Regions from separate parts of the Azospira restricta genome, predicted to be linked through region 2. Evidence: predicted binding sites of a transcription regulator. Region 2 holds the regulator's gene; the other holds the start of a gene.
What was found. Region 2 encodes HrcA, which represses chaperone genes, less so after heat shock. Its sites were predicted from a motif close to TNTTAGCACTCNNNGNCNNNGAGTGCTAANA; they were not measured.
Positions count from the first base shown of each region.

Region 1 (5,612 bases), 2.0 Mb from region 2:
CCGCCGCCCGCGGCATCATGTTCCACACCGACGCGGTGCAGGCGGTGGGCAAGATCCCGCTCGACCTGAAGAAGACGAAGATCGACATGCTCTCGCTGTCCGGCCACAAGCTGCATGCGCCGAAGGGGATCGGCGTGCTCTACCTGCGCCGAGGCTGCCGCTTCCGGCCGCTCTTGCGCGGCGGCCACCAGGAGCGCGGGCGGCGCGCCGGTACCGAGAACTCGGCGGCGATCGTCGGCCTCGGCCAGGCCTGCGCGCTGGCACAGGCGCATCTGGTGACCGAGGACACCGTCGTGCGGCGGCTGCGCGACCGGCTGGAAGCCGGCATCCTGGCCCGCGTCAGCCATGCCTTTCCGACCGGCGACCCCGACAACCGTCTGCCCAACACCAGCAACATCGCCTTCGAATACATCGAGGGCGAGGCCATCCTGCTGCTGCTCAACAAGCTCGGCATCGCCGCCAGCTCGGGCTCGGCCTGCACCTCGGGCTCGCTCGAGCCGTCGCACGTGATGCGCGCGATGGGCATTCCCTACACCGCGGCGCACGGCACGGTCCGCTTCTCGCTGTCGCGCGATACCAGCGAAGCCGAGATCGACCGCGTCATCGCCGCGGTGCCGCCGATCATCGAGCGCCTGCGCAAGCTCTCGCCGTACTGGAACGGCGAGGGGCCGGCGGCGGCGCCGGAGCAGGCCTTCGCCCCGAGCTACGCCTGAGCGATACGCTTTGCGTATCGCGAAGAAGTACTCCTGGGGTACGCTTGAGCAAGTGCGAAAGCACTTGCGAAGAAGCCCCCTCGGGGGGCGCCTGAGCGCGATGTGCACCGCACGTCGCGAAGATGTCCCCGCGGGGGCGCGTAAGGCGCGCGGCGTTACGCGCCAGGTTTCCCGTTACCTCTCCAGCAGTACCTTCGGAACCCCCGGCCTTCGCGCCGGGGTCTTTTTCCCGCGCCTCAGCCGGTGGTCGGCGCCGCCTTCTCCAGCGCCGCGATGCGCGCCCGCAGCGCGGCGAGCTCGTCGCGCCGCGCCGTCGCGTCGCGGGCGACCGCCATCGAGCCGAGCACCGCGCCCTGCTCGTCGGTGAGCAGCGAGAAGCTCATGTCGACATAGACCGTGCCGCCGTCGCGCGTTTGCGCGCGCGTCAGCGTCGCCTTCCCGCCGAGCTTGGTCGCGCCGCACGCGAGCGCCGCGTCGAAGGCCTGCCAGTGCGCCGCGCGCAGGCGCTCGGGGATGATCAGGTCGAGGCTCCGGCCGATCGCTTCGGCCGCGCTGAAGCCGAACAGGCGCTCGGCGGCGGCGTTCCAGATGCGGATCGCGCCGCCGGTGTCGGCGTAGATGACGGCGTCGGCGACCTGCTCGATCAGCCGGCGGTAGGTCGTGTCGTCGCAAGTTCCGCTCATCGCCAATCCTCCTTCGTGCCCGTCGGGTCTTCCAGCTTAGCGGATCGGCCGCCGGGTCGACTTGAAATCCGGAAAGTCCGCCCCTATTATTAGCACTCGTTGGCAATGAGTGCTAACACCTTCTGTTTTGAATTCCTGAGCCGATACGTTTGGGCCGCAGTGCCAAAACGGCCATTTGTTAGCAATCACTATCGCTTTAAACCAAGGAGAACTCCATGAAAATCCGTCCGTTGCACGACCGTGTGATCGTCAAGCGCGTTGAGGCCGAGCGCACCACCGCCTCCGGCATCGTGATCCCCGACACCGCCGGCGAGAAGCCGGATCAGGGCGAAGTCCTGGCCGTCGGCCCGGGCAAGCGCGACGACAACGGCAAGCACATCGCCGTCGACCTGAAGGTCGGCGACCGCGTGCTGTTCGGCAAGTACGCCGGCCAGACGGTCAAGGTCGATGGCCAGGAAGTCCTGGTCATGCGTGAAGAAGACATCATGGGCGTGCTCGAGTCGTAATCGACCGCCGCCGCGACAGATCCCCCTAAAGAATTCAGGAGAAATACATGGCTGCCAAAGAAGTCAAATTCGGTGATTCCGCCCGTGCCCGCATGGTCGAGGGCGTCAACATCCTGGCCGACGCGGTCAAGGTGACCCTCGGTCCGAAGGGCCGCAACGTCGTGCTCGAGCGCTCGTTCGGCGCGCCGACGGTGACCAAGGACGGCGTTTCCGTCGCCAAGGAAATCGAACTGAAGGACAAGTTCGCCAACATGGGCGCGCAGATGGTCAAGGAAGTCGCGTCGAAGACCTCCGACATCGCCGGCGACGGCACCACCACCGCCACCGTGCTGGCCCAGTCGATCGTCCGCGAAGGCATGAAGTACGTTGCCGCCGGCATGAACCCGATGGACCTGAAGCGCGGCATCGACAAGGCCGTCGTCGCCACCATCGACGAGCTGAAGAAGATCTCCAAGCCGTGCACCACCAACAAGGAAATCGCCCAGGTCGGCTCGATCTCGGCCAACTCCGACTCGTCGATCGGCGACATCATCGCCAGCGCCATGGAAAAGGTCGGCAAGGAAGGCGTCATCACCGTCGAGGACGGCAAGTCGCTCGATAACGAACTCGACGTCGTCGAAGGCATGCAGTTCGACCGTGGCTACCTGTCGCCGTACTTCATCAACAACCCGGAAAAGCAGATCGCCCTGCTCGACAACCCGTTCGTCCTGCTCTTCGACAAGAAGATCTCGAACATCCGCGACCTGCTGCCGGTGCTGGAACAGGTCGCCAAGGCCGGCCGTCCGCTGCTGATCATCGCCGAAGACGTCGAAGGCGAAGCGCTGGCCACCCTGGTCGTCAACAACATCCGCGGCATCCTGAAGACCGTCGCCGTCAAGGCCCCGGGCTTCGGCGACCGTCGCAAGGCCATGCTCGAAGACATCGCCATCCTGACCGGCGGCGTCGTCATCTCGGAAGAGACCGGCCTGACGCTGGAAAAGGCCACCCTGAAGGATCTGGGCCAGGCCAAGCGCGTCGAGATCGCCAAGGAAAACACCACCATCATCGACGGTGCCGGCGACGAGAAGGCGATCGAAGCCCGCGTCAAGCAGATCCGCATCCAGATCGAGGAAGCCACCTCCGACTACGACCGCGAGAAGCTGCAGGAGCGTGTCGCCAAGCTGGCCGGCGGCGTCGCCGTGATCAAGGTCGGTGCTGCCACCGAAGTCGAAATGAAGGAAAAGAAGGCCCGCGTCGAAGACGCGCTGCACGCTACCCGTGCCGCCGTTGAAGAAGGCATCGTCCCCGGCGGCGGCGTCGCGCTGCTGCGTGCCCGCGCTGCGCTGATCGGTTCGCTCAAGGGCGACAACCACGACCAGGACGCCGGCATCAAGATCGTGCTGCGCGCGATGGAACAGCCGCTGCGCGAGATCGTCGCCAACGCCGGCGACGAACCGTCGGTGGTGGTCAACGAAGTGGTCAAGGGTTCCGGCAACTACGGCTTCAACGCCGCCAACGGCACCTACGGCGACATGGTCGAAATGGGCGTTCTCGACCCGACCAAGGTCACCCGTTCGGCGCTGCAGAACGCCGCCTCGGTCGCCGGCCTGATGCTCACCACCGACTGCATGGTTGCCGAGCTGGTCGAAGACAAGCCGGCCGCCGGCGGCATGCCGGGCATGGGCGGCATGGGTGGCATGGGCGGCATGGACATGGGCATGTAATTGCCGGTCCGCCCGGTGCCGGGGAAGACCTTCCGGCACCGGCGCTCAGCATCGGAAAGCCCCGTTCCGGCAGCCGCCGGGCGGGGCTTTCGCTTTTTGCGCAGCGGCGCGGGGCTTTGCGGCCGCCGGGCGAACGGGTAACCTTGCCGCCGGACGAAGGGAGTGGCGCCGATGCGTGTATTGCTGATCGAAGACGATGAACTGCTCGCCGACGGCGTCACGCGCGCCTTGCGCTACGCCGGCTACGTCGTCGAATGGGCGGCCGACGGCCGCCGCGCCGACGCCTGGCTGAGCGAGCGCGAGTACGACGTGGTGATCCTCGACCTCGGCCTGCCCGGGCTCGACGGCTCCGAGGTGCTGAAGCGCCTGCGCGGCCGCAAGCAGGAGATGCCGGTGCTGGTCGTCTCCGCGCGCGAGATGCTCGACGAGCGCATCCGCCTGCTCGACCTCGGCGCCGACGACTATCTGGTCAAGCCGGTGGCCATCGCCGAACTGGAAGCGCGCATCCGGGCGCTGACCCGGCGCGGCTACGGCAAGGCCGATCCGGTGCTGCGCCTCGGCAACCTCGACCTCGACACCGCGGCGCGCCGCGCCTGGATCGGCGATCAGGCGCTCGATCTCACCGCCCGCGAATGGTCGGCGCTGGAGTTCCTGGCGCTGCGCGCCAACCGCATCGTCAGCAAGGATCTCGTCATGCAGTCGCTGTACAACTGGGACGAGGAAATCACGCCGAATGCGGTGGAGAAGATCATCTCCCGCCTTCGCACCAAGCTCGAGCCCGCCGGCGTCAACATCCGCACCGTGCGCGGCATGGGCTACTACCTTGAAAAACCGAAGTCTCCAGCCTCATAGCCTGCGTCAGCTGCTGCTCGCCTGGCTGCTGCCGGGCGTCGTGCTGCTCCTCGTCGCCAGCGGCACCAGCGCCTACTTCGTCGCGTCCGAGAACGCCGGCCAGGCCTACGACCGCTCGCTGCTGAACCTCGCGCTGGCGCTTTCCAACCAGGTGCATTCACAGAACGGGCGGCCGGTGATCGACCTGCAGCCGCAGGGGCGGCAGATTCTCGTCACCGACAAGTTCGACCGCATCCATTTCGCCGTCTACGGGCCGCACGGCGAGCTGCTTGCCGGCGAGGAGGGCATCTTCCCGGAGGATGCGCCGAGTTTCTTCCAGGGCAGTTCGCCGGGCCTCTTCCCGAAGGACATCTCCGGCCCCGATGCCTTCGCCGACGGGACCTTGTTCTTCGACAGCCGGATCAAGGGGCGCGAGGTGCGCGGCGTGATCCTGCTCACGCAGAAGGACAACCACGAGCTGACCGTGGTCGTCGCCGAGACGCTGACCAAGCGCGAGACCCAGGTCGGCGAGATCCTGCTCAGCATCATCGTCCCCGAGTTCCTGCTGTCGGCAGCGACGATCGCGCTGATCATGTTCGGCGTCAGCAGCGGCCTGCGCCCACTCGACGCGCTGCGCAGCCAGCTCGCCCGGCGCTCGCCGACCGACCTGCGCCCGGTCGGCGCCGACAACCTGCCGAGCGAGCTGCAGCCGCTGGCCATCGAGATCGACCGTCTGCTGCAGCGCCTCGACGTCGCCCTCGGCGCGCAGCGCCATTTCGTCTCCGACGCTGCGCACCAGCTGCGCACGCCGATCGCCGCCTTGCAGGCGCAGGTCGAGTCGGCGCTGCAGGAGCGCGACGATCCGCGCCTGTCGGCGATCCTTTCCGCCGTGCGCCGGCTGGCCCGGCTGGTCAACCAGCTGCTGGCGCTGGCCCGCGCCGAGCCGGGCGGCATGCCGGTGCTGCGACCGGTCGAGCTGCAGGCGCTGATCCACGACCATGCCGATACCTGGATGCAGCTCGCGGTCGAGCACGACATCGACCTCGGTTTCGAACTCGAGGCGGTGACCGTGACCGGTACCGCGATCCTGCTGCGCGAGCTGGTCGGCAACCTGGTCGACAACGCCATCCGCTACACGCCGGCCGGCGGCCAGGTCACCGTGCGCTGCGCGCCGCG
Region 1 is NZ_CP064781.1:1,359,633-1,365,244, forward strand. Features, by position in the region: gene nifS (cysteine desulfurase NifS) at 1-713, shown strand, start outside; gene IWH25_RS06645 (PAS domain S-box protein) at 950-1,396, opposite strand; gene IWH25_RS06650 (co-chaperone GroES) at 1,612-1,902, shown strand; gene groL (chaperonin GroEL) at 1,950-3,605, shown strand; gene IWH25_RS06660 (response regulator) at 3,777-4,457, shown strand; gene IWH25_RS06665 (sensor histidine kinase) at 4,429-5,612, shown strand, end outside.
Region 1: a site for HrcA is predicted at 1,484-1,514, ahead of IWH25_RS06650 (co-chaperone GroES). Genes of this name have one in related genera too.

Region 2 (5,612 bases):
GCCGGCGCCGGTTTCGCCGGTGAGCGCACCGAAGCCGGCGGCGAAGTCGAGTTCGAGCCGGTCGACGATGACGAAATCCCGGATGGCGAGGTGCTGCAGCATGGGTCAGGTCTCCTGCCGGGCCGCCCCAAGGGAGACCTGCGCCCCCGTGGGGGGGTGAGGTTGGGAATTCGCGGCGCATGGCGCCGCGCCAGCCGAACGGGCTTCCCGCAACGGGAAGCCCTTGGCGAACGTCGAGCGTGGGGGTCGTTTCACCTCAGGTGCCTTTCGGGCGCGCGCTCCACTGCAGCTTCTGCCGCAGCATCGCGAAGTAGCTGTAGCCGGGCGGGTGCAGGAAGCAGATCGAGTATTGCGAGCGGTGCAGGCGGACGGCGTCGCCGCGCACCAGGTCGACCGTCAGCTGGCCGTCGAAGTGCACGCGGCAGTCGGTGGCGTGCGTGATGCGCAGCTCGATGTCGGCCTGGTCACCGACCAGGATCGGGCGGTTGGTCAGCGCGTGCGGGCAGAGCGGCACCAGCGCGATGCCGGCGACCTGCGGGTGCAGGATCGGGCCGTTGGCCGACAGCGAGTAGGCGGTGGAGCCGGTCGGCGTGGACACGATCAGGCCGTCGGCGCGCAGGTTGTAGATGAACTCGCCGTCGATGTAGAGCTCGAACTCGATCATGCGGCCGATCGCGCCCTTGTCCATCACCACGTCGTTCAGCGCGATGTTCGACGCCAGCTCGCGGCCGTCGCGCAGCACCTCGGCGTCGAGCATCATCCGCGTTTCGCTGACGAAGCGGCCGTCGAGCAGATCCTCCATGCAGGTCAGCATGTCGTCGCGCGCGATGTCGGTCATGAAGCCGAGCCGCCCCTGGTTCACGCCGGCCAGCGGCACCTTGTAGCGCGCCAGCCGGCGCGCGGCGTTGAGCATCGTGCCGTCGCCGCCGAGGACGATGGCGACGTCGACGCTGGCACCGATCGCCTCGAAGCTGCCCGGCACCCAGTGCTCGTCGCCGGCCAGCTTGCCGATGTTGGCCGCCGTTTCCTCCTCGACGAGCACGGTGACGCCGCGCTCGCGGAGGTAGCGGGCGAGCAGGCGCAACGACTCGGCGATTTCCGGACTCTGGTAACGGCCGATGAGCGCGATCGTGCGCGGCAGGTTGCGGGAACCGTAGGGCTGATTCATGGTCCGGATTATTCCATACGCCCCGACGCCAGTCACTCGCCGATGCCGCCCCGCTCGCGGTCGCACATGGCTTAGCGCGACGTTGTTTTGTAGAATCCCGGACCATGCTCGACGAACGCGCCCGCATCCTGCTGAAGACCCTGGTCGAACGGTACATCGCCGAAGGCGAGCCGGTCGGCTCGCGCGCGCTGTCGAAGTATTCCGGCCTCGACCTGTCGCCGGCCACCGTGCGCAACGTGATGGCCGACCTCGAGGACGCCGGCTTCATCGCCAGCCCGCACACCTCGGCCGGCCGCGTGCCGACGCCGCGCGGCTACCGCCTGTTCGTCGACAGCCTCCTGACGGTGATGCCACTGGAACAGGCCAGCATCGAGCAGATCGAGGGCCTGCTGCACCCGACGCAGCCGCAGCAGCTGATCAGCAGCGCCTCCAGCCTGCTGTCCGGGCTGACCCACTTCGCCGGCATCGTCGCCGCGCCGCGGCGGCAGAGTCCGCGCATCCGCCAGCTGGAATTCGTCGGCCTCTCCGAGAAGCGCATCCTGCTGATCATCGTCACCGCCGACGGCGACGTGCAGAACCGCATCCTGTTCACCGAGCGCGCCTATTCCGCGGCCGAGCTGACGACGGCGGCGAACACGCTGAACGAGCACTTCGCCGGGCTGGACTTCGCGCAGATCCGCGCCCGCCTGCAGGACGAGCTGCGCCAGCTGCGCAGCGACCTGCAGTCGCTGATGGCCGCGGCGCTCGCCGCCAGCGACGAGGCGCTGTCGGCGAACGAGGCGCCGTGCGTGATCTCCGGCGAGAAGAACCTGCTCGAGGTCGAGGAGTTCTCGACCAACATGAAGCGCCTGCGCGAGCTGTTCGACCTCTTCGAGCAGCGCGCCGGGCTGGCGCAGCTGCTCGACGTGTCGAGCAACGCCGACGGCGTGCAAATCTTCATCGGCGGCGAATCGGGGCTCGCCCCGCTCGACGAATGCAGCGTCGTCACCGCCCCCTACACCGTCAACGGCCAGGTGGTCGGCTCGGTCGGCGTGATCGGCCCGACGCGCATGGCCTACGAGCGCGTCATCCCGATCGTCGACATCACCGCCCGCCTGCTCTCCTCCGCCCTCACCTACCAGGCGAACTCCTGATGAGCCCATTCCTGTCCGAGCCGGCCTGGCGCCACGGCGCCCCGGCCCGTACCGCCGTCGTCCTGATCAACCTCGGCACGCCGGAGGCGCCGACGCCGGCCGCGCTGAAGACCTACCTGCGCGAGTTCCTGTCCGACCCGCGCGTCGTCGAGATTCCGCGCGCCGTGTGGTGGCCGATCCTGAACGGCGTCATCCTCAACACGCGGCCGGCGAAGTCCGCCGAAAAGTACGCGACGGTATGGACCCCGGAAGGCTCGCCGCTGAAGGTGCATACCGAGCGCCAGACCAAGCTGCTCAAGGGCCGCCTCGGTGCCGCCGGGCACCGCAACCTGGTCGTCGACTATGCGATGCGCTACGGCCAGCCGTCGATCCCGGCGACGCTCGCCCGGCTGAAGGCCGAGGGCTGCACGCGCTTCCTGCTGGTTCCGCTCTATCCGCAGTACGCCGCCAGCACCAGCGCCACCGCGTTCGACGCGGCCTACCGCTGGCTGACGACGACGCGCAACCAGCCCGAGCTACGCGTGCTGCGGAGCTTCTGCGACGACCCCGGCTACATCGCCGCGCTCGCCGCCGGCATCCGCGAGCACTGGATGCGGAACGGCCGGCCGGACGACGGCTACCGGCTGCTGATGAGCTTCCACGGCGTGCCGCGCTTCACGCTGGACAAGGGCGACCCCTACCACTGCGAATGCCAGAAGACCGGCCGCCTGCTCGCCGAGGCGCTGGCGCTGCGCCCCGACCAGTACCGCATCACGTTCCAGTCGCGCTTCGGCCGCGCCGAATGGCTGCAGCCCTACACCGCGCCGACCTTGCAGGCGCTCGCCCGCGAGGGGGTGCGCCGCGTCGACGTGATCTGCCCCGGCTTCGTCGGCGACTGCCTGGAGACGCTGGAGGAGATCGCGATCGAAGGCAAGTCCGATTTCCTCGCCGCCGGCGGCAAGGAATACCACTACATCCCGGCGCTCAACGAGCGCGACGACTGGATCGCCGCGCTCGCCGCGCTGGTCGAGGCGCAGCTCGGCGGCTGGCCGACGCGCGAGGCGGCCGACGCCACCGCGCTCGGGCTGTCGGCGACGCGCGCCAAGGCGCTCGGCGCGACGGTCTAGCCTCGCCGGCCCCGCCCGGCGGGCCGCACAATAATTAGGCGCCCGCCAGCCGGGCGTCGGCACGCGATTTCGGCCGGAAACCCGCATCGAAACTGACCTCCGGGTAGACTCAACCCGCCGCCGCAAGCTGCCGTTAACAGGCCATCCACCCCCCGGAAGGCCACCATGAGAATTACCAGCGCCGAGATGCAGATGGCGACGACCCATGCATCGCAACAGCACCGCGAAGTCCGCGAATCCCTGCGCATGTGGGTCGGCGAGCGCCGCCCCGAGGTCGAGGGCGGCGGCCGCAGCCGCCCGCCCGGCGAGCAGGTGACGATCTCGGACGCCGGCCGCGCCGCGCAGTCGGGTGAGGCCGAGGCCATCGACGAGGCGCTCGAGGCCGCCGAGAACGACCCGCGCCTGCTCCTGCTGCGGGAAATGATCCGGATACTGACCGGCAAGGAGGCGCACGTCTTCGACGCCCACGAGCTCGCGCCGCGCCGCGACGGCGAACTGCCGGAGGCGACCGCGACCGGCGCCGCCAACGCCGCACCGCCGTCCCGCCCGGAGGGCTTCGGCGTCGAGTACGACTACCACGAGTCGTACCGCGAAAGCGAGCTGACCACCTTCGCGGCGAGCGGCATCGTGCGCACCGCCGACGGCCGCGAGATCGCGTTCAAGGTCGATCTCGCGATGTCGCGCAGCTACTACGAGGAAAGCAACGTCAGCCTGCGCCTCGGCGACGCCGCCCGCCCGCAGAAGGACCCGCTGGTCGTCAATTTCGCCGGCAGCGCCGCGCAGTTGAGCGAGCAGCGCTTCAGCTTCGACCTCGACGCCGACGGCAGCGCCGACAGCATCAACCGGCTTGCCGGCGGCAGCGGCTTCCTCGCGCTCGACCGCAACGGCGACGGCCGCATCAACGACGGCCGCGAGCTGTTCGGCGCACAGAGCGGCGACGGCTTCGCCGACCTCGCCGCCTTCGACGGCGACGGCAACGGCTGGATCGACGAGGCCGACGCCGTCTATGCGCAGCTGCGCGTGTGGACGCCGGATGCGACCGGCGGCGGCGAGCTGAAAACCCTGCCGCAGGCGGACGTCGGGGCGATCGCGCTGGCCCGCGTGGCGACGCCGTTCGCGCTGCGCGACGCCGGCAACGACAGCCTCGGCCAGGTGCGCACGAGCGGCGTCTTTTTGCACGAAAGCGGCGGCGCTGGCACAATCCAGCAGATCGACCTGAGCGTCTGACCCCGCCCCCGCGGGTCGGCGTCCTCAGGCGCGGCACCGGGCGCAGAACCGGGCCGCAACGACAACGACGGGCATAGGGAGGCCCGCTTCAATGTCCAACTGGAAAATCTGGCTGCGGCTGACCGCAGCGATCTGGCTCGTGCTGGTCGTCGTGTGGACCGGCATGATCGCCTGGGAAAGCGCCGTCAACCGCGAGACCGCCATCCGCCAGGCGCAGGCATTCGCCGGCAGCATCCACGAGATGACGATGGCCGGCCTGACCGGGATGATGATCACCGGCACCGTCGGCCAGCGCGAGGTCTTCCTCGACCAGATCAAGCAGCTGTCGATCATCAAGGACCTGCACGTCGCGCGCTCGGAGGCGGTGGTCAAGCTGTACGGCCCCGACACCAAGTCGAACCGCCAGCTCGACGCCGTCGAGCAGCAGGTGATGGTCTCCGGCCGGCCCTACGTGCAGGCCGACCGCGCCGGCGACAGCTCCTTCCTGCGCGTGGTCACGCCGACCAAGGCGGCGAAGGACTACCTCGGCAAGGACTGTCTGGCGTGCCATCAGGTGCCCGAGGGTACCGTCCTCGGCGTCGTCAGCATGAAGGTCTCGCTGGACGAGGTGGAGGACGAGGTCGCCAGCTTCCGCCTGAAGATCTCGGCCGCCGCCGCCGGCGTCAGCGTGCTGCTGCTGGCGGTGATCTGGCTGCTGACCCGCCATTTCGTCACCGAGCCGCTGCAGCAGCTGACCGACGGGCTGGCCGACATCGCCCGCGGCGAGGGGGACCTCACGCGGCGGCTGCCGGTCAAGGGCCGCGACGAGATCGGCCAGGCCGCGGCGATCTTCAACGAGATGATGGAGAACTTCTGCCGCCTGGTCCGTCAGGTCAGCGATTCGGCGCGCCACGTGTCGGCGCAGGCGCACGAACTGTCGGCCGCGTCGCGCCAGGTCACCGATGCCTCGCACCGGCAGAACGGGCAGGCGGCGCAGGC
Region 2 is NZ_CP064781.1:3,379,809-3,385,420, forward strand. Features, by position in the region: gene recN (DNA repair protein RecN) at 1-102, opposite strand, end outside; gene IWH25_RS16115 (NAD kinase) at 257-1,168, opposite strand; gene hrcA (heat-inducible transcriptional repressor HrcA) at 1,273-2,301, shown strand; gene hemH (ferrochelatase) at 2,301-3,407, shown strand; gene IWH25_RS16130 (EF-hand domain-containing protein) at 3,573-4,634, shown strand; gene IWH25_RS16135 (methyl-accepting chemotaxis protein) at 4,726-5,612, shown strand, end outside.